Laspinema palackyanum D2c: one gene and its partner. The protein of the gene in region 1 interacts with the protein of each later gene in a pairwise test. Links are inferred from orthologs where the notes say so. Each region holds a gene or a part of one and is shown on either strand. Other genes may lie near its edges. The genes, in order: dprA and recA.

Region 1 (16,193 bases):
CTGACGCGATGGTAAAAGCTGCCCGCGTAACCCTTGTGGGATATGAAAAAATCGGCAGCGCTCGCGTAACCGTAATCGTGCGCGGAGACGTATCGGAAGTGCAAGCCTCCGTCTCGGCTGGGGTCGAATCAGTCAAGCGTGTGAATGGTGGAGAAGTTGTCTCCACCCACATTATTGCGCGTCCTCATGAGAACCTAGAATATGTGCTGCCGATCCGGTACACCGAAGCCGTCGAGCAGTTCCGCACCTATTAACACCATTCAGGACCACCGTTCTGACTGGGACCTAGAGCAAGCGTCATTGACGCAAACAGCAAATATCAACCTTAACGTTGGGAGTCAAATTTATGTCTATTGCAGTTGGAATGGTAGAAACCCTAGGGTTTCCCGCAGTCGTAGAAGCCGCAGACGCAATGGTGAAAGCCGCTCGCGTTACCTTAGTCGGATATGAGAAAATCGGAAGCGGTCGCGTCACCGTCATCGTGCGCGGAGATGTCTCGGAAGTGCAAGCCTCCGTCGGTGCAGCCGTGGAAAATGTCAGACGAGTCAATGGTGGACAAGTCTTGTCTACCCACATCATTGCCCGTCCTCATGAGAACCTAGAATATGTTCTACCGATTCGCTACACCGAAGCCGTGGAGCAATTCCGGGAAAGCACCACAGGCATTCGTTTAAGCCGATAAATTGAGTGTAAATCATGCAACTTGCCCAAGTTCGCGGTAGCGTCGTCAGTACGCAAAAGGATCCAAATCTGCAAGGGGTTAAATTACTCCTGTTGCAATTAATCGATGAGGAAGGACAACTCATCCCCAAATACGAAGTCGCTGCGGATAATGTAGGGGCTGGTGTAGGGGAATGGGTGCTTGTCACCATTGGCAGTGCAGCAAGGCAGGTCATCCGTAGTGGCGAGCGTCCCGTGGACGCGGCAGTCATTGCGATTGTAGACACGGTGAATGTTGAAAATCGCATTCTTTACAGCAAGAAAGAAACCGATCGCTTTCGTTAGTCAGTTTCGTTAGTCAGTATAGACAAAACAGACCAACGCGGTGCGATCACATTCGGTGTGGAGTCAGGCGTCAGGAGTCAGAATTCAGGCAAGATTCACCTAGTTGTGCGATCGCCATAGATGACGTTACACAGATAAAAGCAAACCCTCTGTAACCTTCTGTCCCCAGAATTCTGAATTCTGAATGTCTGACGCCGATTCTAGTCGCATACAGGAAGGAGTAATTCAGTTATGGTAGTCCGCAGCAAGGCGGCTCCGCCAACCCCTTGGTCAAGAAATATGGCCGAGCCTCAGATCCACAAAACCGCCTACGTTCATTCCTTCTCTAACATGATTGGGGATGTGCGGGTTGGTGCTCATGTCTTGGTTGCCCCAGGTACCTCAATCCGGGCTGATGAAGGCACCCCCTTTTCCATCGGAGAGTATAGCAACATCCAAGATGGCGTGGTGATTCACGGACTCGATGCAGGACGAGTCGTCGGAGATGACAACAATCCCTATTCCGTGTGGATCGGCAAAAATTGTTCGATCGCCCACATGGCCTTAATTCACGGTCCCGCCTATGTCGGGGATAGCTGTTTTATCGGCTTTCGTTCCACCGTCTTTAATGCCAGAGTCGGCAAGGGCTGTATCGTGATGATGCACGCCCTGATTCAAGATGTGGAAATTCCCCCAGGCAAATACATTCCGTCTGGAGCGATCATCACCAACCAGCAACAGGCCGATCGCTTGCCGAATGTGACAGAGACGGATACCAAATTCGCCACCCATGTCCTCGGCATCAACGAAGCCTTACGCAGCGGGTATCACTGTGTGGAAGACAAAGCCTGCGTTCTGGAGATCCGCAATGAAGCCCCAGGCCCTGTAAGTTCTAATGGCAACGCTACTAAACAAGAGACTATGACCATCACTCAAGAAGCAATCTCCCAAGTCCGAGATCTCCTAGCCGGTGGATATCGGATCGGTACCGAACACGTGGATGAGCGCCGCTTCCGCACCGGATCCTGGCAAAGTTGTGCTCCGATTGAAAGCAAAAACCTCTCGGACGTCATCTCCTCCCTAGAACAGTGTTTAGCTGAACATCGTGGGGAATATGTCCGCTTAATTGGCATCGATGCCAAAGCCAAACGCCGGGTCCTGGAAACCATCGTCCAACGCCCAAACGGTCAAGTCTCCAGCAGCAACGGCAACGGCAACAGCTCCTATCGCCCCAGTCACAGCCCCAGCAGCTACAGTGCACCGGCTGGGAACGGCGGTGGACTGCCCACAGAATTAGCCGAGCAAGTCCATCACATCCTGACTCAAGGATTGCGTCTGGGCACTGAGCACGTCGATGAGCGACGCTTCCGGACCGGCTCCTGGAAAAGCTGTGCTCCGATTGAAAGCAAAAATGAATCCCAGGTGCTCGCGGAATTAGTCAATTGCTTGAAAGAACATCAAGGGGAATATGTACGCTTGATTGGGATTGACCCGAAAGCCAAACGCCGGGTGGTCGAAACCATCATCCAACGCCCCAACGAAACCCTCGCCACCAATGGCAACGGTCGCCCATCCTCCCCAGGGCAAAACTACAGCAGCAGCTATAATAGCGCCCCCTCTGGTGGCTCGGGTAACCTAGATCAGGGAGTCGCTGACATGGTGCGTCAAATCCTCAGCCAAGGATTTCGCCTAGGTGCCGAGCACGTCAATAAGCGGCGCTTTAACAACGGGTCCTGGGAAAGCTGTGGTGCCATTGATACTCAAAATCCATCCCAAGCCCTCGCGGCGGTGGAAGGATTTATGCGTCAATATCCCGGTGAATATGTTCGCCTCATTGGAATTGACCCGAAAGCCAAGCGGCGCGTGGTGGAAACGATCGTCCAACGACCCTAGTGTGCAGGGAAGCGTCAGGGGGTGGCCCAAAAGCCCAGGGGGTTGAGTGGATGCCCAGCAGTCGTTGCATTCTGTGGCAATCCGCCCTCGGAGTTAGGGAGAGAGGCGATCGCGTCGCATCTTGACTCCCCCTTAACTTGGGCTATCCACCTCTCGTTTCCCAACCCTTCCCCATACCGGAGATCACCGGAGGGGAAAATCGAGATCGTTCGACCCTTAAAGGTTCCATTTCCCATGTATTTGCCGCCACTGCAACCCAATCGGAATCCCAATATTTATATGAGTGGCGATGTCACCATTGATGAAGGTGCCTCGATCGCCTCGGGAGTCATCCTCCAGGCATCTCCAGGTACTCGCATCGAAATCGCCGCTGGTGTCTGCATTGGCATGGGTTCCATTCTGCAAGCCTGTCAAGGCAATCTAATCATTGAAGAAGGGGCAACCCTCGGTGCCGGAGTCCTGGCGATCGGAACCGGCAAAATTGGGACCCATGCTTGCATCGGTAGCTCGACGACGTTACTGCACCCCACGGTTGCATCCAATGAAGTGATTCCCCCCGGTTCCTTACTCGGGGATGAAAGTCGTCAATGGATCGATGTGGAGAACACTGCTGCTGCCCCGGATCCAAGTCCGGTATCCCCTGCGGGTCCCAACCCAGTCGCCCCGGATCCGATACCACCGGCTCCCCCTCAACCGCCAGAACCTGTGGCTGTATCTGAGCCGGAACCTCCGACTCCGAGTCCGACTCCGGAGCGATCGCAACCCATCAGCAGCAATGGCAATGGCAATGGCCCAGAACCTGCGGCGACACCCCCAGATCAGGCCGTTGTTCCATCCTCTCCCGCTTATGTCTATGGACAAGCACACCTCAACCAATTGATGCAAACCTTGTTTCCCCATAAACAACACCCCATCCAACCTATCCCAGAGGATTAGATTTAGTCCCTATTAAATTTTAAATGTTACGTTTGAGATCAGGTGAAGAAATTGAGAACCGATACCCTCAGCTAATGTGGGACCTCGGTCATGTTTGAGGGAGAGGCAAGATGGAAAGACGCGATGTAGGACTGGTAAAGCGCGAGCAAAAAACGCGCAGTCACGACCTTCAGGATTTAGCTTTGGGTTTAGTATCGACCCAAAGTTTCCCGGCGATCGTCGGCTGTGCCGATATGATGCTCAAATCCGCTGGGGTGATTTTAGTTGGATTTGAAAAAATCGGAGGCGGTCACTGTACGGCAGTGGTCCGGGGCAAAACGGCAGATGTGCGCTTGGCTGTAGAAGCGGGTGCTGAAACTGCCGAAAAGTTTGGTCAAGAGGTTTCTAAGCTGGTTATCCCGCGTCCCTTGGCAAATTTGGAAGCTATCCTCCCCATCGGTGCGCGGTTGAGGGATTTGGCCGAAGGCAATCACGGACGTCCAACCAATCAAGCGATCGGACTGGTGGAAACCCGAGGATTTCCGGCTTTGGTGGGTGCAGCAGATGCTATGCTCAAGTCCGCTGATGTGGATTTAACCGGCTATGAAAAGATTGGCGACGGCTTATGCACGGTGATTATCCGAGGCACTGTGGCGAATGTGGTCGTCGCAGTGGAAGCGGGGATGTTTGAAGCCGAACGGATTGGAGAACTGACCTCGGTGATGGTAATTCCCAGGCCCCTGGATGATTTGGAGCGGTCTCTGCCCCTGGCGAGTTGTTTTGTTGAGACGGCCCAACCTCTGCAAATGCCGGTTGTCATTGAGGAGAAAGAGCCTGAACTGTTAGCCTTGCCAGAGTTGGAGAAACTGGGTAAACCCCTAGAAGTTGAGGTGGAACCCCTGGAAGTGACGGAGTTGCAGGAATTGCAAGAATTACAGGAATTACCGAAACTGGAACTGGAGAACCCGGATCAAGAATAACTTGAGGTCTGGCCCCTGGGGATTCGGGTTTCGAGGCGATCGCAGATGGGTTCAGTTCAGCCGGATGCCCGGTGATTTTGGCACGCTAAGATTCAGGAATTTCAGTTTGAGACTGGCGATCGAGAATCCCTTCGGCAATCCAACGAGCAAACGCTTCATCCCCCATCCGCGATAATGCCTCTAGTAGGATGTCTAGCGATTCTTCCGGCGCGTCCCGAGTTAACTCCACAGGTAGGGCTAACAAGGGCATATTCTGGATTAGTTCCAAGAGGTCCTCGCGGATGCGTTTGCGCTTGGTTTCCAGGACCATCACGGTTCGACGAATCGATCGCTCGCGGGTGACTTCGAGTAATAAAACATCCTGTTCATAAAAGTTATTCATTAAAAAAACTCCTTTATGGATACCCCTTGCCCGAATCGGGTTGCACTTCCCTACTGAAGACCAGCGCGATCGCCCCTTGTGAGCCATCTTAAACGAATTTCCCTTTCCGTAACTACAATCCCTAGGTAGGGGTTAACGCACCACTGTGGTTTCGGCATTTTCCAATCCCTGGAGACCCCATTCTCATGCGCAGTACAGAACCCAGTTAGGGCCGAACTGTGTTGCCCCGGGTAAGTCCGCCCTCTGAATCTCCCCATTGTGCTCCAGACCGCAGGTTTTGGGGTCTCCTCACCCTCCCTCAACCGCTGCGGGTTCAAGCGGCGCTAATTTTCCCCTTTTAAACCCTCGGTAATTCGGCCTATAACTTAAAGAATATGCCGATCGGATTAGTTTCAAAATCTACAAAAAGACAGGGGGCAATTCCTGAAAATTAGTTCTATTTATAAGGGGTAGTTTAAAAAGTTTAGGGAAAATTCTATGCCGACGCAAGAAAAACAACGCCCCGCTCAACATCAAGACCAACAACCGGGCCTGGAATCAGAAATGAATCCCCGTCCTAAAGCCCGTGCTTCTCACTATAAAGGCAGTGGAAAATTAGAAAATAAAGTTGCCCTGATTACGGGCGGAGATAGCGGAATTGGTCGTTCCGTGGCGATTTTGTTTGCCCGAGAAGGAGCGGATGTGGCGATCGTTTATCTGAACGAACATGAAGATGCCAAAAAAACTCAAGAGATGGTAGAAGCGGAAGGGCGGCGCTGTTTGCCGATCGCCGGAGATATCGGTGAAAAAAGCTTTTGTGAACAGGTGGTTAAACAGACCGTGGATGCTTTCGGCCATCTGGATATTCTGATTAATAATGCAGCGGAACAACATCCCCAAGAAAATATTGAGGATATCACTCAAGAACAGTTGGAAAAAACGTTCCGCACCAATATTTTCTCCATGTTTTACCTGACTCAGGCGGCTATGCCTCATCTGCAAGAAGGCAGTGCGATCGTGAATACGACCTCGGTAACCGCCTATAAGGGAAATGAAACTTTACTGGATTATTCTTCCACCAAGGGGGCGATCGTTGCCTTTACCCGAGCCTTGTCTCAAAAAGTGGTCAGCCAAGGAATTCGCGTTAATGGGGTCGCACCCGGTCCAATTTGGACTCCCCTAATTCCCGCCACCTTCCCCCCGGAAAAAGTCGCCTCATTCGGTCAGCAAGTCCCGATGAAACGGGCCGGAGAACCCGAGGAAGTCGCCCCCTGTTATGTGTTCCTCGCCTCGGATGATTCTTCTTATATGACAGGTCAAATTCTGCATCCCAATGGTGGTACCGTTGTTGGTGGTTAAGCGTTGAGCTTGTCACTCAAAATAGCAGGGTAATCCCTCGTCTTTTCAGCTTTGGTGGCAGGACTTACACAGATTTGGAAAATCTATCCTAAATGTAGAGGCGACCAAGGGAATCGCCTCTACATTTATGGGTTCAGGTTAAATCTTGCGTAATACTCCATAGGGTACTGATAAGTCTATAAAAACAACCGGCATCAAGCGGTATGTGTAGGGGCCTGCACATCGAAGCCCCTACAATCCGTTTTTATAGACCTTTAAATACCGTATGGAGTATGACAACGGGATTCTGTATGATTTAAACCTCGCTATATAATCGGGGGAAACCCAAAAAAGGGAGGGATTACACCCCCCCTTTCGGCTGATTTACAACGTTAGGTTAGCAACTAACCAAACTGAGTCTGCATCTTAGGACGCCATTGATTGTTGAATGCGGCTTTTGGCTTCCTTAAACTGCTTGGACACTTGTTCCATTTGGGCCTCATTCATGGTTTGCTGGAATTTATTGAACATATCGTTCTCTTCTTCCTTGACGTGATGCTGCACCATTTCTTTCAACTGTTTGACACGAGTCATAAAGCTGGCATCGCTACCGTTGCTGGATTTGATGGCTTCGAGGAGTTGTTTCATCTCCGCCTGCTCGTTATACAGATGTTGCACTTCTGGGAATTGAGCGCGGATAGCGGGATAGACCACTTCTTCTTCAGCTTCCGAGTGAGCGCTGAGGTCTTTATAGATTTGACCGAAGAATTCTTCGCGTTTTTTAGCGTCGCTGGTGTTTTCGATTTCCGCGAAGAGGGTGTCTACCTTGCGGTGATCTGCACGGAGGATTTCCAAAATGTTCACATCATCTTTAGTGCGGCTGACGGCGCTACCAAAGACACCACTCAAGGCTGCCATTGCATCTTGAACCCGACTCCAGACGCTTTGATCCGGGTCTTGTCCGGTGAGTTCGCGAGTGCCGAGGACTTCGAGAATACCCTTGAGTTGTTCTTGGTGAGAACGGTTTTCAAAGTTCACCGTATTCAGGGGAGTGATGGCGACTTCAATGTCAGCACCGACGACTTGTGCGGCTTTATGGACGAGGAGTCCTTTCATCACCTGAGCGTGTTTGAGCAGTTCGTGCTTAGACATTTTATCAAACAAGCTCATTTTGGAATCTTCCATCATTTTCTGAGCTTGTTTGAGGGTTTCCTCAGTGGTGCTATCGGGTTCAGAGGGATTGCCATATTGAATGATGGTGGTTTCAATGATGCCGAGGTTTTTGCGGTCATCCTCTAGCATACTTTGCAAGCGCTCGCGGATATCGGGGTCGCTGGTGGCGCTGATAAATTTTTGTTCATTAGAAATGAGAAAATTTTGCACAGCTTTCATATCGGCCAATTTTTGGGCGATCGCCATGCGTTTAGTATCTTGTAATTGAACGGTCATTCGGGTGTTCTCCTCGAAATTCAGGATTTAAAGTTGTTGTCAACTGTCCTTCAGTTTAAAAGAGGACACTTTTAAATTCATCCTTCTTTAGGCAGATCGTAGTGTTTTTAAAGGAAGACAAATTTTTAGGCCAATCAGGAGAGATTCCGCAATAACTTTTACTTATTTGTCACGAATACCCTCACTATAAACGTGATGAATCAAGGAAAAACCCAGAAAATTAGGGGGATTTGCCAGATTTGCTCTAGGGTACTCTTAAGTTTAAATATTCCTTTTGACAGGGAAATTTTTATGCCTTTAGGAGGTACACAATTTAGAGAGAAATTTATAAAGGCCAGGGTAACAATCTGCCATTTTCCCAGAAAGAGATGGGCAAATGAGCAAGGGGAAAATTGACGGCTACAGCGATTTGATAAATAGGGGCAAATTTTTCTTGGAAGAAACCCTTTATTCAACTGCGGCGATAGCGCATTCCCGGTAATTGCTCCACCAAGCCGATTAATTCAAGTTGCAATAAGGCACTGGACACCGAGGCGGCATCAAGTTGGGCTTGGGATACAATGAGTTCAAAGGCGATCGGCTCGATCGCCGTTGCTTCCCAGACTTGTTGCAAGGGAGGGGCTAAATCTGGGAGCGATGGCAGGGGGGGCATCACTGCCGTGGGAGAAGTGAGGTTTGCCGCAGTGGGGGAAGGGGTCGGATGATATTTGGGGATAGCCCCTAGCATTTCCAGCAATTCAGTTTCATTGATGATGGTTTCGGCCCCATTTTTCAACAAACGTAAACAGCCTTGAGAATTGGGATCATCAATGCGTCCAGGTAAGGCAAAGACATCTCGGCTATATTCATTGGCGACTTTGGCCGTAATCAGCGCCCCCGATCGCTCGGGTGCTTCCATGACCAGAATGGCCTGACTTAACCCGGCAATAATCCGATTGCGTTGCGCGAAATGTTCTCGCCTTGTGAGTGTTCCTACAGGATGCTCACTCAAAAATAATCCTTTTTGTATAATTTTCTCAGAGAGATTACGATTAGTCTCTGGATATATTTTGTTGAGGGGAGTTCCGAAAACGGCGATCGTGCGGCCATCGGCATCTAAACAACCGAGATGGGCGTGAGTATCAATGCCTGCGGCCATGCCAGAGACAATGGTAAAGCCACATTCCGCCAGAATCTGGCTAATTCGGCGGGTGCATCGCTGCCCATATTCGGAGGGATTACGAGTGCCGACAATGCCGACAATGGGACGATTACCGAGGGTTTCCTGGCGATCGACCTGACCCTGGTAATACAGCAGGGGGGGTGGGTTAGGAATTTCTCCGAGCAAACGGGGATAATCGGGGTCGGCAGGGGTCCAAAAATTGGGGTTTTGGCGCAGATGTTCGCTGTAGAGTTGTTGGGGATTCAGTTGCGATCGCCTGGTGACAATTTTTTCGACCAGTTGCCGACCTAAACCCTGGACCTGAGTGAGAGCCTCGGGTTCAGCTTGCCAAGCAGCGGCTAAACTGCCGAAGTATTTAAACAAGCGACCCAGTAACACCGGGCCGACTGCGGGAATTTGCGACCAAGCCACCCAAAATGCTCGTTCTTCCAGATACATTGACCCTAATGACTCCTATCGAAAAATCGGGGGGAAATATAGGCGATCGCATTTTACAAGTACCCTTCGGAATCCGTCCTGGGAGAGCCATCATCATTGAGGCTTGTCATCCCGGGAATGGATGGCGATCGTACCCCCTTGAATTTTAGGGGAAAGTGTAGTTTGGAACAACGGAAAAGTTTGTTGACCTGAGATCTTGCACCATGCTCAACACCGGCGGGGGATTAATCCCCCGCCTCATAGAATCAAGTCGTCTAAAGACGACTGTAAGTCTTATCCTGTGGTGTTTTCAGTCGGTTTCAACCGACTTGAACTGTTAGGCCGCCAATCGTTTGAACCCCCGCCGGTTGTTGCTTGGCGACCAATTTGGGGCAAAAACCGGGTTTCTGGTCCTGGGGGTCTGATGCTCTGAGCATTAGGCGATCGCCGGGTCCAGGGACTGGCTGGATTGGACCAGCAATGTACTGTATAAGTGACTGAGTTGACGAGCTACGCCATCCCAGCTAAACTGGCTTTCGACCCGTTCGCGAGCGGCTTGGCCTAAGTCGGTTTGCCAGTCGGGGTGAGATAAAATTCGGTCAATGGCGACGGCAAAGGCGGCATCATCCTGGGGTGGACAGAGTAGACCTGTTTCTTCTGAAACCACGGTAAACTGTAATCCGCCCACATCTGAAGCTACAACTGGGGTGCGGCTGGCCATTGCTTCGATCGCCACTAATCCAAAGGGTTCATAATGGCTAGGAACCACGCAGACATTGGCCGCTGCATAATATAAGGGCAACTCGTCATGACCAATCCGTCCGGGAAAGGTTGTCAAGTCAGCAATTCCCAATTCTTCGACAAGACTGCCAATGCGATCGCGTTCTTTCCCATCGCTTTGACCTGGACGCCAACCTCCACCAATCATCAGCCGGAGGTCCTGCTGATCCCGCAGGGTGGAACGACTCATCGCCCGAACTAAGGTTTCAATCCCTTTGCGTCGGTCAAATCGACCCACATAAAAGACCACAGAACTATCTTGGGGAATGCCCAGTTTTTCCCGCGCTATTGCCTGGGAAACACCGCCAAATTGATGAATATCGGTGCCGCAAGGAATCACATCGATCTGTCCCTTGGTGGAAACAAGAGTTCTCATGTGTTCTTTTTCCTGGGGAGAAGTCGCGACAATGCGATCGGCATTTTCCAAACAAGCCTTTTCAACGCCTAAGCGGGTACTGGCAATCATCGGAATGGTGGAAACGGCTTTATACTTGACGGCACCCAGCGAGTGGTAAGTATGAACCTGTTGGATGGGTTGAATTTTTTTCAACTCCATTCCTACTGCTGCCGAAATCCAATAATTCGTATGAACCAAGCGATAGTCTAGGCGCTGTTGTTCTTGAAATTTCAGAAATTCTTGAACAAACTCGGGGACATATTCATAAATTTTTTGGCGCGGAACGAATTCTTCGGGTCCGGCAACTAAGCGAATGGTCCGACAATTGGGGGTATGTTGTACTATCGTCGGTTGTGTGGCATTGGACTTGCGGGTGAACATATCAACTTGCCACCCTAGATTGCCTAACGCTTCTCCAACCTTGCGAACATAAACATTTTGGCCTCCGGCCTCTTCTTTACCAATTTCTATGGCTGGGTCGCCATGAACAGAAATTAAAGCAATCGACTTGGACGTTATCATAGGTATAAACTAGGGGTGAAGAAACTGAATTATAAAAACACGGCCAGTGTTGAGCGGCGGGATTCCAGTTCGGTTGGGTTATCCCTGAATACTAGAGGTGACCTAGATTCTGTGGGGACTTCTTAACACTAGGCTTAGGGACTCCAGGACTGGTACTGGAACTCAAAGCGTTGAACTAACATCCTTTTCAGTCAAAAGTCTGAGCAAAACCCTCTATTTAAGGGGTCTGATCGGTGATGTTTTCCCTTGCATAAAATGGAAGATAGAACCCGGCAGTAGAGGTTTGTTCTTCCGCACTTTTGGGCGAGGAAAATTTATAGGGAAATAATAAAAAATAACTCAAGGCGATCGCATCTACCCCCCGAAATAATTCGAGGGGAATAGCTCAAGGAACATCACCTCAATCCCACCCATAAAATGTGGCGACAGAATGAGTGAATTGGCCTGATGGCATGGAGGTTAATCCCTGGAGCTGATTTTATATGTTAGCTGTCTTGAAGCCCAACTCCCGCCCCGGTCATCTCTGCTATGTCATGATTTATTGACAATTAACGACAAGGCGCATTTTTGCTTAGAATTGAGGGGGAGTCAAACCCTCCTAATGGGTTCTGTCGCACTGTTGGAGACTTTAAAAGGCTTGGTCCACAATGAAGGAACCTATGCCCTCTATCATTTTTGTTCTGTACAACCCTGTCCAGAAATATCAATTATCGGGTTAAGGCTGCGCTTTTTGCTGTTCCTTGAGGTAGGCAAAAACACTTTTATCTCCAATATCTGACGGAATGTCTTGGCCCGCTTTTCGCAAGGCAAAGATTAGAAAGAGAATGGCCCACAGGGCTAATAGGATTTTTTCCATTGAGGGAGTTAATAAACCTGAGAGGTGACCTAAAATTAGCAGGGGAACTAAGGGGGTGAGCAATTTAGTTTCTAGGCGATTGAAACAAAAGGCTTCTTTAAAATAAATGCCAGTTAATGCCACAAAGGTAAATCCGATACCGACGAGGGCGATCGCCTCGTGATAAACTGTGACTACGAAAGGGTCAGGGCGAGTAAAAATCACCGTTAATGCAGTGACGGCCCCAGTCGCCCAACAGACTTGAAGGAAGCGATGGAGGACTTGCAGATAAATGTGAATCGTCAGTAAGCTGACGCCGAGGGCAAGACAGAAACAGGCATAGAGTACGCTCAGACTGGTGAGGACATTGGGAGTAGTTCCTTGCCAAAAGAGGAGAACTGTGGCAATGGCGAAACTGAGGGCGGCTACCATCAAGCCACTGCGATAGATGATAACAGATTGGCGATCGCTGGGGGTAATGCTAAATTCCCCAAACTGCCCTTGATAGACTGGAGATTCCATAGAATTAGCTTGAGTCATGATGAATTTGACCGATCTACTCCAAGATAATGGGTGTTCGAGATACACTTTAGATTATGACCGATTTGATGACTGACCCGACCCTGATCCGATTTAAATATGACTAAATCAAAAAAACCTCCGAAACAAAGCGCCTCATCCCCCTCGGTCCCGAAAATTATAGAAATTGATGAAGGGGTATTTGGCCCCCGGCTCATGGAACGGGGGGAAATTCCTATCAATCCTCAGAGAATCCTTGATTTAGTCAAACGGATGAGCCAGATAGAAGAGTTATTACTAGATGATGAGGATGAGGATGAGGATGATTTATTTTTAGAAGATATTTTTGATGAGGATGAGTTTGAACTAGAATTACAAGAAATTTTAGGGAGTCCTAATTTAGAGGTCAATGAAGAAAATTTAAACCGATATTTACAATTTTTGAAAGCTCGGATTAAACCCCCTTATAATCTGACAGGAAATGGAGAGTTTGACTGGGAAGAAGAGTATGTGAGTGGCGGCAAGAGCAAAAAAGAATATGAAAATCTGAAAAAACACAAGCCTTCTTATGTGGATACCTTTAGCTTGGTTCAGTTTTGTGATGTGGGTACAGAGGGGATTATGGTGAAGGTGGAACGAACGAGCGATCGCCGCCAGTTTATCTTGCCTTTAATTGATTTAGATGTGACCAAAGAAGATCCCGAGCATTTTGAGTTGATTGATAATTATCTCCTGTGGTTTTTCAGTTATTAGACCAATTTGCCGACAGTTGAGGGTTGGCGATCGCCCTTTTCAACAACCCATCCTGATCCTTTAGCTCAACCTCACCCTCACCGTTGCACCAACGGCAAGTTGGAATGTATCCGCCGCATTGCCGCCATTGATGGCAATTTCTACCCAACTGTGAGAACCGACGAGGGCGATCGCACCTCCTCTGGGCGCATCACTGTAAGTATTTCCCCCGGGGATCATGCGATCGCCCACTCCAACTGACCCGAGTTTTTCCATCACCCAAGTGCTAGGAATGTTCGTGATCAGGTTACCAAAGCAATCGATATATTGGATACAACCGGCGATTTCCTGGTTTTGCCACTGACATTGTGGCAGATCCAGGGTGACTAAAGTCTGGGGATCAATCCTGGGTCCTAGATCCTCTAAAGGCACTCCTTTAGTCAAATGAGCACCTACGGGAGCAAAAATATCTCGCCCATGAAATGTGGTACTCGGAGCAGGGGTGCGCCAGTAGTCAGAATTGCTCAGTTCCACTGCCGCGAGAATGGGGTTTTCTGGAGTAAGTATCCCAGAGAATAACCCGTTATCAGGTCCTACCAAGATGGAGTGCGGGAGTTGAAGGGCGATCGCCCGTCTTGCACTGCCGACACCGGGATCCACAACGGCGACATGAACCGTCCCCTGGGGGAAATAGGGATAAGCATTCATCAGACAAAAACGCGCAGCAGCGACATCCTGGGGAGGAATCTCATGGGTGAGGTCCACAATGGTGACCCCGGGATTCATACAGGCGATGACGCCCTTCATCACGCCGACATAGACATCATGGGAACCAAAATCGGTTAAGAGGGTAAGCATGGGATAGGGGAGATGGGGAGGATAGGGAGGATGTTCAACGTCCCGATTTGCTGTCGTTTCTTTCTGATGGGGGGTGGCGATCGCCTGTTGGCGTTGGCAGAGTCTCGGGTTACTCCAGGAGGTTAATGCCCGGAAACGACTGAAGTCGTTACTACAAACTAAGAAGTTTATCCGAACCCTCCTCAAGATACCGGAAAGGGGACCAGAGAAGGCTAGTTATAAAAACCTACCCCTCCCTTGTCCCTTGTCCCTTGTCAGGATCGGGAGCATGAATCGGAGATGATTATTAAAATTTTGGTAAATTTTGATACTATTCCTGATTTTAAGTGTTATTTTGGAAGTAAGGGAAAATACACGAATTAAAAACGGAAAAAGTCCACCATGAACAAAATTAGTCATGAAACCTTGAAACAAGCCGCAGCCATGCATCGGGCAACTATCCGCCAGAAGCTACAGTATCGCCTGGAAATGGCTAGACAGAAAGGGGATGAAAGCTTGATTCGGATGCTTGAAGCCGAAGCCAACTATTTCAGCTAATGCCTGATTATAAGGAATCCCGTTGATAAAACCCCGAATACAGACTAGATATAGAGACGCCTCATTTCGCGTCTCTATCGTAGTTTAAGGGTCTAATCTCAGAGTTGGGGGTTCTGCTCAAGATTAGATATCAGCTTTGCAATATTTTAAGAAGTGGGAGCATCTCAGGGACTTGAACAGCTAGGAGGATGCTCCCATTTCTGTTGGAGATATTCTATTTCCCTCAAGGGTCCTGACAGCCACTCTACAGAAACTGGATACTGCTGACCCCTGCGGCAGGGATTCCCATCAGGGATGCCAAAACTTCGCCGGTACTGGCGATCGCAATCTCAGTGGAGTTCCCGTTTTGAGTAATCAAGAGTTGATCCACGGTTAAATCCCCGGTTAATTCCAGAAAATCCTGTTCCACTTCAAAATCCCAAATCAGGTCCTGGTTATAACCCGCCTGGAGTACAAACCGATCGCGCCCGTTGCCGCCAATCAGGGTATCATCGCCGAAATCCCCACTCAGGCGATCGTTCCCATCTCCTCCCGCGAGGATATCGTTCTGTTTACCGCCAAATAAGGTATCGTCTCCCTGATCGCCATTGAGGGTGTCATCGCCGCGATCGCCATAAAGGAAGTCATTTCCAGCACCCCCAGAGAGACAATCTTTTTCCGTATTAGGATCCATCGGTTCCTCAATGCCGGTACCCCCGAGAAGCGTGTCATCCCCATCGCCACCGCAAAGGATATCATTGCCGCGATCGCCAAAAATTAAATCATCCCCCTGATCTGCGGCAACAATATCATCCTCCTTGCCACCGCGTAGGGTATCGTTTCCCTCACCCCCAGATACCGAATCATCCCCCTGGTTGCCGTTAAGGAAATCATTTCCAGCGCCACCGAAGAGCAAATCTCGCCCATTGGGATCGAGCACTGCGGCATCATTGGGATTTCCCAGCAGCGTATCATCGCCGAGTTCGCCCAACAGGGTATCATTGCCAATGTCGCCAAAGATGAGGTCATTATCTTTGCCACCGTGCACGACATCATCCTCTTTTCCGGCATGAATGGTATCGCTTCCTTCGTTGCCGAAGAGGTAGTCATTCCCGCGATTCCCAAAGAGTAAATCAGCGTCAAGGAAGGGACCGACAGGGATATCACTGCCTTTGCCACCGTAGAGAGTATCGTTGCCTAAATCGCCATAGAGGGTATCGCTATCCTCATCGCCCAATATCTGATCATCGTCTTTTCCACCCCATATCCGATCGCCTCCGAATCCGCCGGAAATGGTATCGTTGCCTTCGTTGCCAAATAGATCATCTTCCCCGGCATTCCCTTCTATCCAGTCGCGATCGCCTTGGGAACCGATGGGAAAATTGCTACCCATTCCACCCAGGATAGTATCGTCTCCGGCACTTCCTAAAAGATTGTCATCACCCGGGTTGCCAAAGAGTAAATCATTGCCACTGCCTCCGTTCATTTCGTCAGCGCGACTGCTGCCTTGTAAGGTGTCATCTTCTTCGGTCCCG
Region 2 (16,327 bases), on another replicon or contig:
CTCGGACGAGTTGATAGTTTTCAACTAAGGTGACTCGTGCAGCCGCATCTACTCCGCCTTTGTAGGCGGAAAGGCGGGACGGGTTTTCGCGAATGGCTAACCCTCGGGGTGCGCGATCGCCATTGACTTCTCGGCATAAGTTAACCGGGGTGGGTCCGGTACTGGGTACGGGAGTGGTTCCCACTTGTTCGACACAATAGCCCAAATTGCTGGTATTGCCATATCCATTAGATACATATCCCTGCACGGGGGCAGCAATTTCGACCCATTGACGTCCGTCGGGTCCTCGGATGCCTTGAAATCCTTGGACTAGGGTCACTTGTTGGTTAAAGGGAACAAATCCCACCTGGGGACTGTTGGGATTCGGTCCTTGGCGAATAATCAACCCAGAGGGAGCGAGGGTGCGACGGCAGAAACTCTGGGCTGCCTGTGCCTGTGCTTGTTGCCAGGAGGGCGTTGAGGCGGAAAGGGTTTGGGCAGTTCCCGTTAGTAATCCTCCGGCGATCGCCAATAAACTCACAAATGCTGCGGGTAAGTTCGAGTGAGTAAATTTTCTCATGATTTAATCTCCAATTTGACTAAAAACTGTCGTATTATTATGAGTTAGTTATAACCCATAATTTTTAGCTTTAAATCAGTCTGGAGATAGGTATTGCTCACTCTTTCGGGAACCTTCCCGGACATCATCACTCTCCATCTCCCCGGGGGGAATCCTGAGTAAAACTTGACCGACCCCTCCCTAGGTTTCATTCTCTTCTAGGGTGAATAGCTGGGCTTTAATCAGGGATTCTCGGGCTTTAGCCTTGGGGTGGGGAGGACTGAATCGAGGGAGGTAAATTCCGAAAAGTTAGCGTATAAATTTCCGTCGGCATTTCAATGTTTGCGCGGTCTAATGCCTCTTTAATTCTTTGAGCGCCCTGAGAGGTCATTTCCAGAAACTCGGCTCGTCGGGAATCCACCCAAAAGCGAATTTCTAAATTAATCGTACTGGCAGCTAATTCCTGAACGAGGACTTCAGGTGCCGGACTGGGTTCTACTAAGTCAAGTTCATTAAGGGCTTTTAAAATTGCGGCTTTCGCTTGGTTAATGTCGGCGTCATAATCAATACCAACCATCACCGATGTGCGTCGCCGAGGTGAAGCGGTATTGTTCGTAATACTGGATGAAAAGACTTCTTGATTTGGAATATAAATCAGCCGTCCATCATAAGTTCTGATGGTGGTGGCGCGGAGTTGAACTTCGGTGACGGTGCCTTCATAGTCACCGATCGCAATCTGGTCCCCAATCCGGAAGGGACGAACTGCCAGCAGAATCACTCCGGCAATGTAGTTACTTAAAACATCTTTTAAACTAAAACCAATCGCCACACTGGTGAGTCCTAATGCTCCGAGTAACGCGGCAAAATCTAGCCCTAAAACGCCCAAGGCAATCACCCAACCTATCACCCAAATCGCCCCATAACCCAAGCGAGAAATCAACAGTTCTGTACTGTGATCGCCTTCGGTTTTTTGCGCCCAACTATAGGCAATCCGACGGACAGCAATAGCAAAACCCCAAGTTAATAAGATGACAATTAATGCTCCCACCAGCGAGGGTAAGTTACCAATTGCATCTTGAAGTAAATTCCGCACCGTGGCATTGAGGCGTTGGGCGACATCGATCGCCAGGGGAGGACGATCAAGAGCTTCGTTCAATTCCTCCGCCCACTGATTGGCTAAAATTTGAGCATTTGCAACCCCAAAATCCTCGGCATCCTGCTCGATTACCGTCATAATCACGCGGTTGTTGACTTGCAAGGTTGCATAATTTTCGGTCTGATTATACTGAACAGTAATCGAGTCTGCGGTTTCCGATTGACCTATCAAACTGCTTAGGCGTCGGTTGATAATCTGTGCGCGCTCTCGTGCGCTCAGATTTCCCACACTGCCGACTTGAAAAATAGGTCGGTTTTTCACAACGACATCGGCAAAAAAGGGTTCAGTCAACCCAGGGACGCTCTCCTCCGTTGCCGGAGAGGATTGAGGCATCGGCATCTCCTCTTGTGCGAAACTCGGGGAAGCGATCGCCATCATCGCGCCTAAGAGGAACCCCCCCAGGTAAGCTGTCCTCCTCAGATTTACTTTGATTAGGTTGTGTTTTAACATAATTGGATGCTCAAGGGTCAACGGTACTGCCTTACATTTTGAGCCACAATCGTCCCTCCATTGCGTCCCCCTTATGGTATATCTTCAGCGCCGGTTCACCGGGAAGTAAGCGATTTTTCCGCGATCGCTTTCTCCTCTTTAATGATTATAGAGGCGGGATGTTAAGCCAAATACCTGTTACCCTTTCTTTTTAGAGAACAAAAAATCTTAAATGAGAGACTAAGACATAAAAGCACAAATTTCCCGCTTAAAATTGGATTGATTCATACAGGAGAGCGTTGTATTATGCCTGGGCAAAAGTCCCCTCTATCTCTAATTCCCCTTGGGTCCGCCGTCTTCGTGGCGATCGCCATCGTCTCTCGCCTGTCAACACCGCTACAGGCAACCGCCACCGCCGGAGAAATCCTCCGCGAAACTCGACCCGGGGAACTGCTCACCCAAGGGGACCCTCTGGATCCGCCTAGGGATAACCCCTCTCCCTTACAGGGTTCGGCAGGAGGCACTCGGTTTTATCAGCCGCCAATAGAACCTCCATTGCGCCAGATTCCCCTTAATAATGGAATTCGCGGCAAATGTCCCATTGATCGCCAGATCCCTTCGGAACCCCTCACTGCCTTGATGCCTTCCTCTGGGGTGGGGTTAACCACAGCAGGAAATTCCACCACCTTTTTTATCTATTTGCCCACGACTTCAGCCCTCACAGGGGAATTTGTGCTGCAAGATGAGACGGGGACAGAACAGCTTTATCAGATGATGGTGGAACTCACCAATACCCCCGGTATTATCCGGTTCACCGTTCCCCTCCAGGAGCTATCTTTAAAGAGTGGCGAGTATTATAGGTGGTACTTTAGTATCCTGTGCGATCCGAGCGATCGCGCCGCAGATTTGTTTGTCTCGGGATGGATTCAACCGATGGATGTGAGTCCAAGCTTAATGGCGGACCTGGAAAATGCCGCAACTCCCCTGGAACGCGCTGAAATTTATGGACAAAATGGCTTTTGGTATCCCACCCTGGAACTGTTAGCCGATATGCAGCAGTCGCCCACTAATTTTTCCACCGAAGCAAAAATCGGGTGGGATGAACTGTTGAGTGCTGAGGTTGTTAATCTCGAATTTCTGGTCAATCAACCGTTTTTAGAATGCTGTGAAATAGAAAATAAACCCCTACCAACCCAGCCCTAAACGGACCCTGGTCGGAAACACTTCTAGGCGATCGAGGATTGATCGCCCCCATCCGGTGGGGTACAACCGAACCCGATTGAATAATCCTCAGATCCGTTGGCTATCTAATCGGGGTGAATCTATATTTAATCTAAAATATTAACGGTTTCGATTTCTTTATCCTCTTTCCCTGTGCGAATGTTTAATCGAAATGTACCCAAACCCGGATTTTTTATCAGACAGTCTCCCGATGTGACGGCGAAAAAAATTAAACAGGTTTTATGGGAATGGCGCGGGATATTCATCACCGCTCCCACCGTGGCAATTTTGACCATTGCCCTGCGAAGTTTAGGCGTCTTGCAACTACTAGAATGGGCCACCCTTGACCTATTTTTTCGGTGGCGTCCTATGGAACCCACCGATTCGCGGATTGCCATTGTTGCCATCAATGAATCGGACATTCAACGGGCTAAAACCTGGCCGATTTCTGACCAAGTGTTAGCGCAATTACTGGAAACCATTAAAAGTCATGAACCTGCCGTGATTGGACTCGATATTTATCGAGACCTCCCCGTAGAACCGGGACATGAGCAGCTCACCAAGGTGTTCGCTTCAACGCCGAACTTAATCGGAATTCAGAAAGTAACCGGAAATGCTTATGGGGATTCCGTTGGCCCTCCGACTCAATTAAGCGAACTCGGACAGGTGGGGGCGGCAGATATTCTATTAGACCGTGATGGCAAAGTTCGGCGGATTTTACTGTCCGTTAAGGATAGAAATAATAAAACTATTTATAGTTTTCCGGTAAAATTGGCGTTAGAGTATTTAAAACCCCAGGGCATCGGATTTGAATTACTAGACCGGGAACGGTATAAACTGGGATTGGGAAAAACCTCGTTTGTCCGCTTGACTGCAACTGATGGCGGTTATATGGGCGTCGATGCCGGAGGGATTCAAATTTTGTTCAACCCTCGTAATCATCTTTGCCGAAGTTGGATCCCACATTGCAATGTTTTTGATACAGTCTCTATGACTGCTGTTTTAGAAAACCAGATTTCCCCGGATTTTTTTCGCGATCGCATTGTATTAATTGGCTCTACCGCAGCGAGTCTTAAAGATAGATTTTTTACATCCTATAGCAATAGCTGGGTCACCTCACCCGCAGGGGTTGAAGTTCATGCAGATGCCTTGTCTCAGTTATTAAGTGGGGCCCTGGAGGGAAGACGGTCCATCGCTGTTTGGTCCGATTCAGTGGAGGGGTTCTGGATTTTCCTATGGTCTGGAGTGGGTGCAATATTAGGCTGGAGATTCTTGCGAATTCGCTCCAAAATTATGCTCTTAGCCCTAGTCTCTGGGGGGTCGATTGGCGGAGGATTTTTAGTCTTTTTAGCGGGGTGGTGGATACCCGTTGTTCCCCCCTTACTGGCGTTAATCAGTTCAGCAGTAGCAATGGTCGGCTATACTGCTTATATCGAAAGTGAAAACCGCCAAACCGTGATGAATTTGTTGGGTCAGCACGTTTCCCCAAAAATTGCTCAAGCGGTCTGGAATAGTCGTCATGAATTACTCAAAGAAGGGCAGATTTTAGGGCAGCAAATGACCGCAACGGTCCTATTTACCGACCTGCAAGGGTTTACTCGAATTACCGAACAAAGCGATGCTCAAACCTTAATGCTGTGGCTGAATGAGTATATGAAAGCCATGTCAGGGATTGTGTTAGACCATGATGGAGTGGTGGATAAATTTATTGGGGATGCCATTATGGCGGTGTTTGGGGTGCCGATTCCCCGGACCCGACCAGATGAAATCGCCGGAGATGCGATCGCCGCTGTTGCTTGTGCCGTCGCGATGGGGAAAAAATTGCGATCGCTCAATCAACAATGGCAAGCCCAAGGGCGTCCCACCGTCGCCATGCGCGTTGGCATCTCCACCGGCACAGTCTTCGCCGGAAGTCTCGGCTCTCGCCAACGGTTGAATTATACCGTACTAGGAGATACTGTCAACGTCGCCGCCCGATTAGAAAGTTACGATAAAACCTTAGACGGGGGGATTTGTAGAATTTTAATCGGGGAAGAAACCTATCACTATATTCAGGGACAATTTTCCACCCAATGTATCGGGAGCGTCCAATTAAAAGGACGACAACAGCCGGTGAATATCTATCAGGTTTTGACCTAGGGGGAGGGGTAAATAGTAAGTACCCGATCACCTCTCACCTCGTGACTTGGCTCTGCCAAGTCATGTACAATTGGAGGCTCTGCCTCCAGAAACCCAGCAGGTGCTTGAATAAACCATTATTCCAAAATCTCTGTAATTTGCACCTTCACCTGACCTTGAGCCAGTTGCACGATCGCCTCATCTCCTGCAACTAACTCACTGCTACTACGAGCGATCGCCCCATCCTCTTTCTTCAACACCGCATAGCCCCGTTGTAACACCTTCTGCGGGTCCAACGTTCCTAACTTTTGCCGCAACAACTCACAATGCTGCTGCGCCCGATCGCCTTGTTTTAACGTCGCTTGCACCAGTCTTTTTTGCAACCATTGCAAAGATTGCCAATCTTCCTTAAGCTGTCGTTCTAACGGTAACCGATATAACCGCGATCGCAACTGATTAATCCCTTCTACTTCCTGTGCCATCTGCTCAACCATCGCCGCTTTTACCCGTTCCACCCGGTAGCGATGTTCTGCATACAAACTCGCCAATTCTGGAACCACAATTTCAGCCGCAGCAGTGGGAGTGGAAGTTCTAACATCCGCCACTAAATCTGCCAGGGATTCATCTCGTTCATGTCCAATTCCCGTAATTACTGGAATCGAACATTGGGAAATCGCCCTCACCACTCGTTCATCATTAAAACAAGCCAAATCCTCCGAAGCCCCACCACCCCGGGCCAAAATCAGCACCTCAGCGCGATTATCTGCCTCCACCCGGGCGATCGCCGAAGCAATAGAAGCCGGGGCCAATTCCCCCTGGACCGTTGCCGGAGACAGCAACACCCGCAATCCCGGATAACGCTGATTGAGCGTTCGCTGAATATCCCCCCATGCTGCCGCCTGGGGAGACGACACCACCGCGATAATCTGCGGATGACGCGGTAACCGGCGCTTTCGGTCCGCATCAAATAACCCTTCTGCTTCCAAGCGCGATCGCAACTGGCGGTAGCGCAGGGCCTGCAACCCTTCCCCTGCCGGAAACCCCTGCCACACCGTCAACTGATACTCTCCCCGCTTCGGATACATCCGAATACTGCCCAACACCAAAATTTGCTCCCCCCTGGAAGGCATCTGCACCAACTTTTCAAGCTGAGAATTCCAAACCACACAGCGAATCGTCGCACTCCCGTCCGGTTCCTGCAACGTGAAAAACAGCCCACTGCGATGGTGATTGGCACTCGAAACCTCCCCCATCACCCAGACTTGCCGCAGTTGAGAATCCAACTCCAACAACTCTTGGATGTAGGCGGTTAATCCAGCCACCGATAGGGCCGTATCCGTCAGCATTTGATAGGTGTTCGACTCATTCATGAACAGTTCTTTTGGGGGTAAGCAGGGACTTAACAATAAAAGCTATAATCAGCAAGACTTTTACAGTGTTTTGAGCTAGGCGGTCACCGGGGGGAGAAGCCACTCCATTTTTAAAACAATTTTAACCTTTGATGACCCCCCCACAGCCCAAGCTGAAGTAATGTAGAATAGATAGTCAACATACCCAATCTGCAAGTCCCAAATTAAGATAATGGCTACAGCAAGCACAGCGAATTCTGAAAAAGACAAGGCCCTAAAAGTCGTACTTTCCCAAATTGAGCGCAGCTTTGGCAAAGGGGCGATTATGCGCCTGGGTGATGCCACCAAGATGAGGGTCGAAACGATTCCATCCGGGGCGCTTACTCTTGATTTAGCCCTGGGTGGCGGGTTGCCAAAAGGCCGCGTCATTGAGATTTATGGACCAGAGAGTGCAGGTAAAACCACCCTAGCACTCCACGCGCTTGCAGAAGTTCAAAAAGCTGGGGGACTAGCTGCTTTTGTGGATGCGGAACACGCCCTAGACCCGAGTTATGCCTCGAAAGTAGGGGTTGATATCGAAAATTTACTCGTTTCTCAGCCGGATACGGGAGAAATGGCCCTAGAAATTGCTGATCAGTTAGTGCGATCGGCAGCAGTGGACCTCGTGGTGATTGACTCCGTAGCGGCCCTGGTCCCTCGCGCGGAAATCGAGGGCCAAATGGGCGACCCCACCATCGGGTTACAAGCGCGGTTAATGAGTCATGCCTTGCGGAAAATTACCGGAAATATTGGTAAATCCGGCTGTACCGTGATTTTTCTCAACCAGTTGCGGCAAAAAATTGGCGGTTACGGCAACCCCGAAACCACCACCGGGGGAAATGCACTCAAATTCTACGCTTCGGTCCGTCTGGATATCCGCCGAATTCAAACCTTGAAAAAAGGCACGGAAGAATACGGCATTCGGGCTAAAGTCAAGGTGGCAAAAAATAAAGTTGCGCCACCCTTCCGCATTGCTGAATTTGATATTTTGTTCGGCAAGGGCATTTCTAATATGGGATGCTTAATTGATTTGGCGGAAGAAACCGGCGTGATTAATCGTAAAGGCGCTTGGTATAGCTACAACGGAGATAATATCGGTCAAGGACGGGATAATTCTCTGAAGTATCTGGAAGAAAATCTCCCCATCACCAACGAAATTGAGAAGAAGGTGCGAGAACAGTTAGAACTCGGCGCGGTGGTTTCTGCCAACTCCGTAGGACGTTCTAATCGCGATGATGATGATGACATCGATGGAGATGGTTATGAAGTCGAGTATGTGGATGAGGAGGATGCGGATTAAGTTTGTAAATAATCTCTAGCAAGGGAATCAGAAACGGGAGCATCCCGATTTACAAAATCGGGATGCTCCCGATCGCCCCTTCCCCACCCCAATTAATTCGGACTTGCCACCGTTCTCACCGTCAGCACTTGCGGTGGGGTCGCATCGGGAGGATAGAGAAAATCCACCTCAACCAAACGCCGATCGCCCGGTGGTAGAGTCAGGGACAACAACGGTTCTCCCTGTTGTCCCCGTCGCTGTACCAAATGCAGATAGCGCGTCTGAGTGACGCCTTTTTCATCGGGATAGCGCACTCGGATCGTCCCGCGAAAGAACACTTGCCGATCGCGCGGATTGAAGAATAACAGTGCATCCATATCCTCATTTTCCTTCAACGGTGACGAAAACTCTAACCTCACCGTCTGCGCTTGATCGCTAGAATTGTACAATGGCAAACTCAAATCGTATTCTATCCCATAATTAGCATGAGCGAAATAGGCCGTATCGGGATACCGTGCCAGCATTGGCGCACTTTGTATCTGCCCCGTTCCCAAAGTAATGCGATGTACCGTACTCAACGCATAGGCAAACGCTTGACCCAGAGGCGGAATTGTGAGAGTTTCCGAATTCGGGTCATCAGTGAGATGCGATCGCCACTGCGACCCCTGCGCCACCCCCGCCACGCGCCCGAACACCACATCGATATTGCTCGGATCCAGAGAAGTCGGCGGCGTATCTCGCGGCCCTGCAAACCCCCCATTTTCTAACAATCGCTGCCATTGAGCTAAAGTAGGTGCGCGTTCTTTGCCATCATCCGTCAAGGGCGATCTCATCGCTAAATTTGCCAAATAGACCTCCCCACTACTCGACAACCGCATCATCGTCGATCGCGCATTAGAAGAAGGCACTACCGTTCCCACCGGAATCGGCGCATTCATTAACATCACCGTCCCACCCGGAGGAATCTCCCATTTCTGCGGAAACATTTCCTGTCTGTTTCCCCGCAAAACCGCATTCATTACGCGACTTCCCGGCCCAGAATACACCTTTCCTTCCGCATCTTCTACCATATCCGGTAGCTCGATAAATAATGCATCGGGACTGGTTAAATAACTCCCGGCTTGCAACACTTCAATCGTCACCGTTTCTGCGGTGGGATTGTACGCCATCAACCCTTGATAAAAGGTGCGAGTTTCTTCCGGCGATCGCGCCCTAGCAATATGATGGGAAAACACATCAAATCGTCCTTGAAACGCAAAATTTAAGTGTGCATCCGGTACTTGTTTTCCCTCGGGTGGAAAAGTAGACAGTAAAATTCCCGGTGTCAGTACCACCTCTGGACTATTGCTATTAAAAACCGGCACTCGATCCAGTTCTCCCAGTAGAGGGCGCACCTCTTGAACATCCTGCACTTCTTTGGGCGGTAAAGCATCGATCGCCGGGATAGCGTCAAAACTGGGAATTTGTTCCGGTTCTGGCAACACTTGTGATGGAGGCATCGCAGGCGCAGGAGTGGGTACGGCAGTGGTTTGGGCGATAGGAAAGATTAGGAAGAATGGCAGCATGAGTGGTGGTCAAGAGAGGATAATGAGATGCGATCGCGATTCTATCGTTTTTTCGCCCTTTTACCCGAACATCGGGGCGACATCGGTATAAGGATTGCTAGTGGATAGGGGTTAGATAAATTTATAGTTGACATCATTCAATAGAGACATTAAGATAGCAAAGCGTAACCGGAGAGTTGACTTGCAAAGGGGTGTTTTAATCGGGGCTAAGGAGAGCATCGACCAATCCAATCAGAGTTGATTTACAATGCCATAAACGGAGGTTTTTTGGAAAAATGTTGCCATTTGTTTTTCTTAGCCAGACCAAAACAGTGACGACGGATTGGAAAGGGACAGGTTCCCAATGGGCGATCGCCGCAATGGTTGCGGTGGGGGTGATTGGGACGGCTGCGATCGCACCGACAATCGCTCAAGTTCCCAGCAGCGTTACCCGCACTTACTGTCAGAATAATAGCGGTTCCAGCAGCGAAAATCCTAACGGCATCTGCATTTTTCCCAGTGGAAACTATTACGACGGCCAACTCACCAATGGTGTCAGACAGGGAAATGGTACTTTTCTGTTTGCTGATGGTAGCGAATGTTCGGGAACGTTTCGCAACAATTTACTCAACGGTAGAGGCTCCTGCAATTTTATTAACGGCAACCGCTACGAAGGGGAATTTCAAAATAGCATCATTCAAGGCAGTGGGGTTTATACCTTTGCCGATGGCACCCAATGTTCCGGTACGTTTGAAAACGGACAATTGAACGGGAAAGGGGTTTGTACCTTTGCCAATGGCAATCGCTACGAAGGCGAGTTTAGAAATAATGTCAGACAGGGAACTGGGGTGTATGCGTTTGCCGATGGCACGCGCTGTCAAGGGGAATTTCGCAATGGACAATTAAACGGTAAAGGAAGTTGTAGTTTTGGCAATGGGAACCGCTACGAAGGGGAATTTAGAAATAACCTGCGCCAGGGAAATGGGGTTTACGTTATGGGTGATGGGACCCGGTGCGAAGGACAATGGGGCGAGGGAAAATTGAATGGGAGAGGGGTCTGTACGTTTGCCAATGGCAATCGGTATGAAGGGGAGTTTAGAAATCACGTTCGACATGGCAAAGGGGTGTTTATTTTTGCCAATGGGACGCGGGTGGAAGGGGTATGGCAGGATGGAGAGTTTCAGGCGAATAATGCGCCGTCGGGGGGGTAAGAGCCACAGATTTCACAGATTTTCACGGAAGAATTGTGGAGACGCGATTGAGGGCGTCTCCGACGTTGGTGTGGGAAAAGCGATCGCCTCCCTATTGCGTGATATGTAGGTTACAGCCCACTGTAATACAAGCAGACAATTGGTGTAATGCTTTTTTTCCGCTTTGAAAGCTTCAATGATTTTAGTTGTCATTTCCGGTGCAATATTTTCTTCCAGCAATGGAAAAATAAAAGTCATTGATTCCCCTTCTGCCTCCTCTATTTCAACTTCAAATCCCTTGGGTACTATAGCGCGTCTTGCAGCAGTTTGACACGAGGGACTAGGTAGGATAAAATAAAAGTTTATGTACAAAGAGGGGGCAAATCATGAAAATTAGTGTTCAATTAGATAGTATATCAACGAATTTAATTGATTTAACCGAGTTCATTGACAGTCAGAAACCGGGTTTCTCCTTTACTAAAGGTTGTTGCATTAGTCGGTTTTTAACCGACTTGAGTGATTAGGCGGGGGTTCAAACCCCCGCCCGTTTCTTTTCTATCCCTTACTCAGTTTCCGGATTTGTTGATGAATCTTTTTCCAGCGTTTCTTCTCTGCTAACTGCGCCGTTTGGTCCTGTTTTCGGGCCAAATAGGCTAACTCGCTTTGCAGCTTTTGATAACTGAAAAATCGTTCAAAATCCAACGTTCCTTCTGCGATCGCCTCTTGAACGGCACAACCGGGTTCGGAATCATGTTGACAATCCCGAAATCGGCAGTGTTGCGCCAAACTTTCGATATCCGCAAAGGTTTCGGGTAATCCCTCTTGATTGTTCCAAGTTTGGATTTCTCGCATTCCTGGAGTATCAATCAGCAGGGCACCGGAGGGTAAAATCATCAATTCTCGATGGGTGGTGGTATGCCGTCCCCGACTATCGGTTTGGCGCACTTCCTGCACTTTTTGAGTGGCAGTTCCGAGTAATTGATTGGTGAGGGTAGATTTGCCGACCCCGGAGGACCCGAGTAAGGCAACGGTGTTTCCCGGTTGCAGGTAGGGGGTTAAGGCATTTAACCCAACTCCAGCGATCGCACTCAGGGGAATAATCGGCACTCCCATCGCCACTGCTTCAACCTCGGCAATGTAGTCTTCCAGGCGATCGCACAAATCCGCCTTATTCAACACAATTGCTGGTTTTGCACCGCTTTCCCAGGCTAAAATCAGATACCGTTCGATCCGCCGCAGGTTAAAATCCCGGTCCATTCCTGACATTAATAGGACCGTATCGATATTAGTGGCAACGATTTGTTCACGGGTTTTGACGCCCGTACCTTTCCGGGAAAACTTAGTTTTTCGGGGCAAAATAGCCTGGATAATCGCTTTATTTTCCCCGTCGCGCAGTCCCATCGCTACCCAATCTCCCACTGCCGGAAAATCGTTTTCACTGGTGGCGTGATAGCGCATTTTTCCGGTAATGTCCGCTAATAGTTCTCCGCCTTCGGAGTAAACGACGTAGAGATGTTTATGGGCGATCGCCACTCGTCCCGGGAGATAGCCTTGTTCCCGATACGGTGCAAATGATTCGTTAAAAAATGGAGTCCAACCCAGTTGTTCTAGGTTCATGGTTGAGAGTTCCTCGATTTGTCTGGTGTGTCGATTCCCAGGCATCCCGAGAAACCCGAATTGAGGTTCTCAATAGAAAATTCATTCTCAAAGTCTCTAGGTTAATGCCCGGTCATGGTTTGGCCTAATTCTTGATTAGAAATGCAGACTAACTCAGACATTCGTTTTCTCCCGATTCGTTCATTGATGGGTGAATACTCTCTCCTGTTTTTCAGTTGAGAGACTACTATTTTTCTATTAAAACCTAAAGTGAATCTGATGTCAAGAGGGAATTTTAGGGGAATTTTTAGGAAAAAAAAGCCCCTTAGTTAAAAGTTAAAAGTAGGGTGGGCACTGCCCACCTTTCTGTGCAGGTGGGCAATGCCTCCTGAGCTTGTCGAAGGGCCTACTCCTTTTTAAAGAGCTATCACAACTGAATTCCGTATCAACAGGGAATTTTAGGGGAATTTTTAAGTAAAAAAAAGCCCCTTAGAAAAGAGGCTTTTGTTCTGTATAGCGCGTCCAAATCCTATCTGTAGGGGCTATTCATGGAGTACCCCTACAAGGGAGAGGAGGAATGCGTCAGTCGGGAACGGGATTACAGAACCCGTGCAGTCAGGAGCACACCTAGCGCACCGGCACCGGCAGCCGCAATCCCTGAAACCAACGCGGTGAAGAACAACCACCAGGCGGCAACTTCTGCCGCTTTGCGGGTTTCTTCCACTTGGCGTTCCGCTTCGTGCTTCACCTGTTCGATGCGACGTTGGGTTTCCAGTTGCATCCGTTCTGCGCGTCGTAACACATTGTTCCGAACTCCTTCAATTTGATCGACCATCCGATTGGCATCAGCTTCGGAGATGTCATCGCGAGAACTAATGACAGCTACCAGGGTATCGCGATCGAAGTGACTGAGGCGATCGCGCAACGCATCAAATCCCGCTTGCGGATCATCGAACAACGTCCGAATATCACGTTTAAGACCTTCGTAGTTGAGTTCCGGACGATCTAGGGAATTGAGATAGTTGCGAATTCGGGCAAAAATGCTATCCACCACCCCTTTAATGCGGTCTTGAACATTCTGCACCTGTTGCATAAATTGGTCGCGAACGGACATAACCCGACCGACAATTTCCTTGGCTTCTTGTTCTGATATATCAGGACGTTGTGCCACCAATGCCTCAATCGTGGTGCGATCAATATGGGCGAGGCGATGTCCGAGATTCTTGGCCCCCAGACGTGGATCGGCAATCATTAATTGCAAGTCACGCTTGATGCCATCAGGGTTCAGTTCGGCCTTACCCGTATTCCGCAAGTAATCTTCAAAAGTCTGTTCAAACTCTAAGGCTTGTTGTTGCACCCGAGTCGCCAGTCGGCGCGGTGCCCGGAGGACCTTGCGAATGTTTTGTTGCAATTCGTCAATAACCCGGTTGACATCCTCTTCGCTTAAGTCTTTCCGTTGTGCCAGCAATTGGACCAAGGTATCCCGGTCCATTTGACTGAGACGATCGCGAATGGCGATCGCACCGGCTTGAGGATCATTGAGGAGTTTTTGCAAATCCCGCTGAATGCCTTCCGGGTTGAGTTCTTCTTTCCCCGTGCTTCGCAGGTAATCGGAAATTGCCGAAGTCGCATGATCGTACTGTTGCTTCGCTTGATCCGCAACCTGTTGGGGAGCATGGGAAACACTGTACCAAGTATGTTCTACTCGGTCTGCGATCTCGTTAACTTCATCCTCATTTAACTCTTGCCGTTGGGAGAGCAACTTCACCAGGGTATCGCGGTCAAAGTGCGATAACCGCGATCGCAGTGCTACGAAACCGGCTTGTGGGTTATCCAATAATTTACCCAAATCCCGCTTGATACCTTCGGGATTGAGTTCTTCTTTCCCGGTGTTTCGCAGATAATCCTGGACATGATTCCACTGGAGATCCAGATTAGCTTGCGCCGCTTCTTGGAGTCCTTTGGACTCTTCTAAAACTAGATCCCGCGTCTGTTCCAACGCCACCAGCATTTCCGCCGCTTCATCGCGAGTGAGATCATTGCGATCGCGCATGGTTTCAATCATCATCGCCCGGTCAATATGTGCCAAGCGATCGCGCATTTCCCGATAGTCTGCCGTCGAATCGGAAATCAGTTTCTTGAAATCCCGCTCAATATCCGCAGGTTTCAGGGTTTCCTTGGGACTATGGCGCAAATAGCGTTCCACCCGATTTCGCAGATCCTGCGCTTTTTGCTCTTCCTCAGCCCGAGTCACCGTGTACAACACCTGCAACCGCACTGCTTCCAGGTGACTGGCAATTTCTTGAATCCGGCTTTGGGTAAACACCCCGCGAGAAGCCAGCATATCCACAAAATTACCACGCCGGAAGCGTTCCAACTCCTGGCGAATCAGTCCCGGATCCGCTTCGGGATCAAACAGAACATCCCGGAATTCGCGATCAATCGCTTCCGGTGTCATCTGCCAGGAATACTTATTGAGGACGTAATTTTCAATATCTGCTCGCAAGGCACTGTAAGGTTCCGCCGGTTTACCCTGAATTTGCCGGGTGACTTTATCAGTTCCCTCCGTCACTTTGTTTTTGGCTTCCTGTAACTGAGACAGGATTTTTTCCACATCTAAATCGGACATATCCGTCCGTCCCATCAGCATCCCCAACGCGGTATTAAATGCCAGCATCATTCCCTGCTGCATCATCCCGGGTTGTTGTTGATTGCCTTTGTTCTGTTTGTTCTGACCTTGAGAGCCGATCGCATCAATCAGGCGGTCAATTTGGCTGCCTAGGCGATCGGAAATTAAATCCGCCGGTGAAGCGTCCTTAATATAATTTACCAATTCCCCCATCCAATCTTTCTGGGGTTGCAATTTTTGCTTGGTTTGATTCCAGGATGCTTCCAACTCATCCACAATGCGATTAATATCCCGCTTTGATAAATCCGTCCGTGAACTGACTAAACTCACCAAAGACTCCCGGTCCACATCCGGCAGGGTTCCTTGGGTCGCCAATTCATGAAGCTGGGGTTCATTTAGCAAATTTTCAAATTCTTGTCGGATCCCTTTTAGATCCAACTGTGCCGGTTTTAAAGCCTGAATGTAATCTTCTAAATTCTCGCGAATATCCTCGGGATCAAAAGCTTGACCCAGTTCGCGGCGCACTGCTGCCGCTGCCGCTTCCGCCGTCGCCACCACCTGATTAGAGGCCGCTTTTGCACCAAGGGCACTTGTAGCCGTTCCCAAAATCGACTGAAAGCCGGAAGTCGCCGCATTAACCACGGAACCGACTAACGAGCCCACAGTGGTCGAACTGACCCAAACCAAGATGGAAAAATAGGTGGCCCAAATGACCAGTCCCAGAATCGCACCTAACCCAACACTGACCATCAGGCTGAGTTTAACCGCCAGTAATGCCGCACAAAATAGAGCAATACTCACCGTGACCAAAGTCCAGACGCCTACTGCCGTCTCTACTTTCCGAATCGTACCCCCTAGGGTATCTCCCGAGTCAGAATGTGAGCTTGACGACCGGGAACTATTCCCCATGTAGGAGATACCGGCAGCAACCGAAAGATTTGTTAATAAAAGTTGAAAACCAAAGGCTAAAAGGACCCCGGACACTAAAGCCGCAAAAAATTGGGGTCCTGAAAATAAAACGGAAGACTGTTCTGGCGTCGGGACCAACGGTGCCACCGGCACTTGAGCCAGTCCGCCAAACTCTATCATCCTTTGTACAATTTGAAACATGGTAGCTACCTCGAACGTAGTAAATAAAATTGACTCCCACAATTCGATGAATGGGGGTGAGCCACTGAGGATGAAGTCTTTTTAAGTTTTTTTTTGACACCTCCTTTAGACAGCATTGTTCTATACCCC

The links.
Region 2: the proteins of dprA (region 1) and recA interact in binary tests that used the Bacillus subtilis proteins (3 or more experiments, as listed by UniProt). The link is inferred for Laspinema palackyanum D2c from one-to-one orthologs.

What each region holds. Positions count from the first base shown.
Region 1 is NZ_JAMXFD010000003.1:80,479-96,671, reverse strand. The notes cover bases 7,447-10,220. They hold dprA (DNA-processing protein DprA), read right to left. Parts: upstream 9,521-10,220; coding sequence 8,372-9,520; downstream 7,447-8,371. Other genes in these bases: NG795_RS05535 (glycosyltransferase family 4 protein), read right to left, coding at 9,936-10,220; NG795_RS05540 (hypothetical protein), read left to right, coding at 9,529-9,669; NG795_RS05550 (hemerythrin domain-containing protein), read right to left, coding at 7,447-7,920. Also shown: NG795_RS05590 (carbon dioxide-concentrating mechanism protein CcmK), read left to right, coding at 1-254; NG795_RS05585 (carbon dioxide-concentrating mechanism protein CcmK), read left to right, coding at 347-682; beta-carboxysome shell vertex protein CcmL, read left to right, coding at 697-1,005; beta-carboxysome scaffolding protein CcmM, read left to right, coding at 1,237-2,877; beta-carboxysome scaffolding protein CcmN, read left to right, coding at 2,899-3,813; beta-carboxysome assembly protein CcmO, read left to right, coding at 3,924-4,772; NG795_RS05560 (hypothetical protein), read right to left, coding at 4,858-5,154; NG795_RS05555 (SDR family oxidoreductase), read left to right, coding at 5,632-6,492; more of NG795_RS05550, read right to left, coding at 6,898-7,446; more of NG795_RS05535, read right to left, coding at 10,221-11,198; NG795_RS05530 (DUF2301 domain-containing membrane protein), read right to left, coding at 11,914-12,573; NG795_RS05525 (hypothetical protein), read left to right, coding at 12,673-13,305; NG795_RS05520 (SAM hydrolase/SAM-dependent halogenase family protein), read right to left, coding at 13,366-14,142; arginine synthesis PII-interacting regulator PirA, read left to right, coding at 14,524-14,679; NG795_RS05510 (DUF4347 domain-containing protein), read right to left, coding at 14,924-16,193. UniProt on the Bacillus subtilis protein: Protein that helps load RecA onto ssDNA during transformation. Binds cooperatively to circular ssDNA, is able to bridge different segments of DNA. Favors the loading of RecA onto SsbA- or SsbB-coated ssDNA and formation of RecA-DNA filaments.
Region 2 is NZ_JAMXFD010000006.1:150,156-166,482, forward strand. Bases 6,189-9,096 are described here. They hold recA (recombinase RecA), read left to right. Parts: upstream 6,189-7,043; coding sequence 7,044-8,150; downstream 8,151-9,096. Other genes in these bases: xseA (exodeoxyribonuclease VII large subunit), read right to left, coding at 6,189-6,832; NG795_RS10205 (DUF3370 domain-containing protein), read right to left, coding at 8,243-9,096. Also shown: NG795_RS10175 (SH3 domain-containing protein), read right to left, coding at 1-559; NG795_RS10180 (mechanosensitive ion channel family protein), read right to left, coding at 798-2,144; NG795_RS10185 (DUF928 domain-containing protein), read left to right, coding at 2,430-3,326; NG795_RS10190 (CHASE2 domain-containing protein), read left to right, coding at 3,504-5,483; more of xseA, read right to left, coding at 5,600-6,188; more of NG795_RS10205, read right to left, coding at 9,097-9,694; NG795_RS10210 (MORN repeat-containing protein), read left to right, coding at 9,970-10,884; NG795_RS10215 (hypothetical protein), read right to left, coding at 10,897-11,121; rsgA (ribosome small subunit-dependent GTPase A), read right to left, coding at 11,419-12,480; NG795_RS10225 (MFS transporter), read right to left, coding at 13,058-16,198. UniProt on the Bacillus subtilis protein: Multifunctional protein involved in homologous recombination, DNA repair and competence.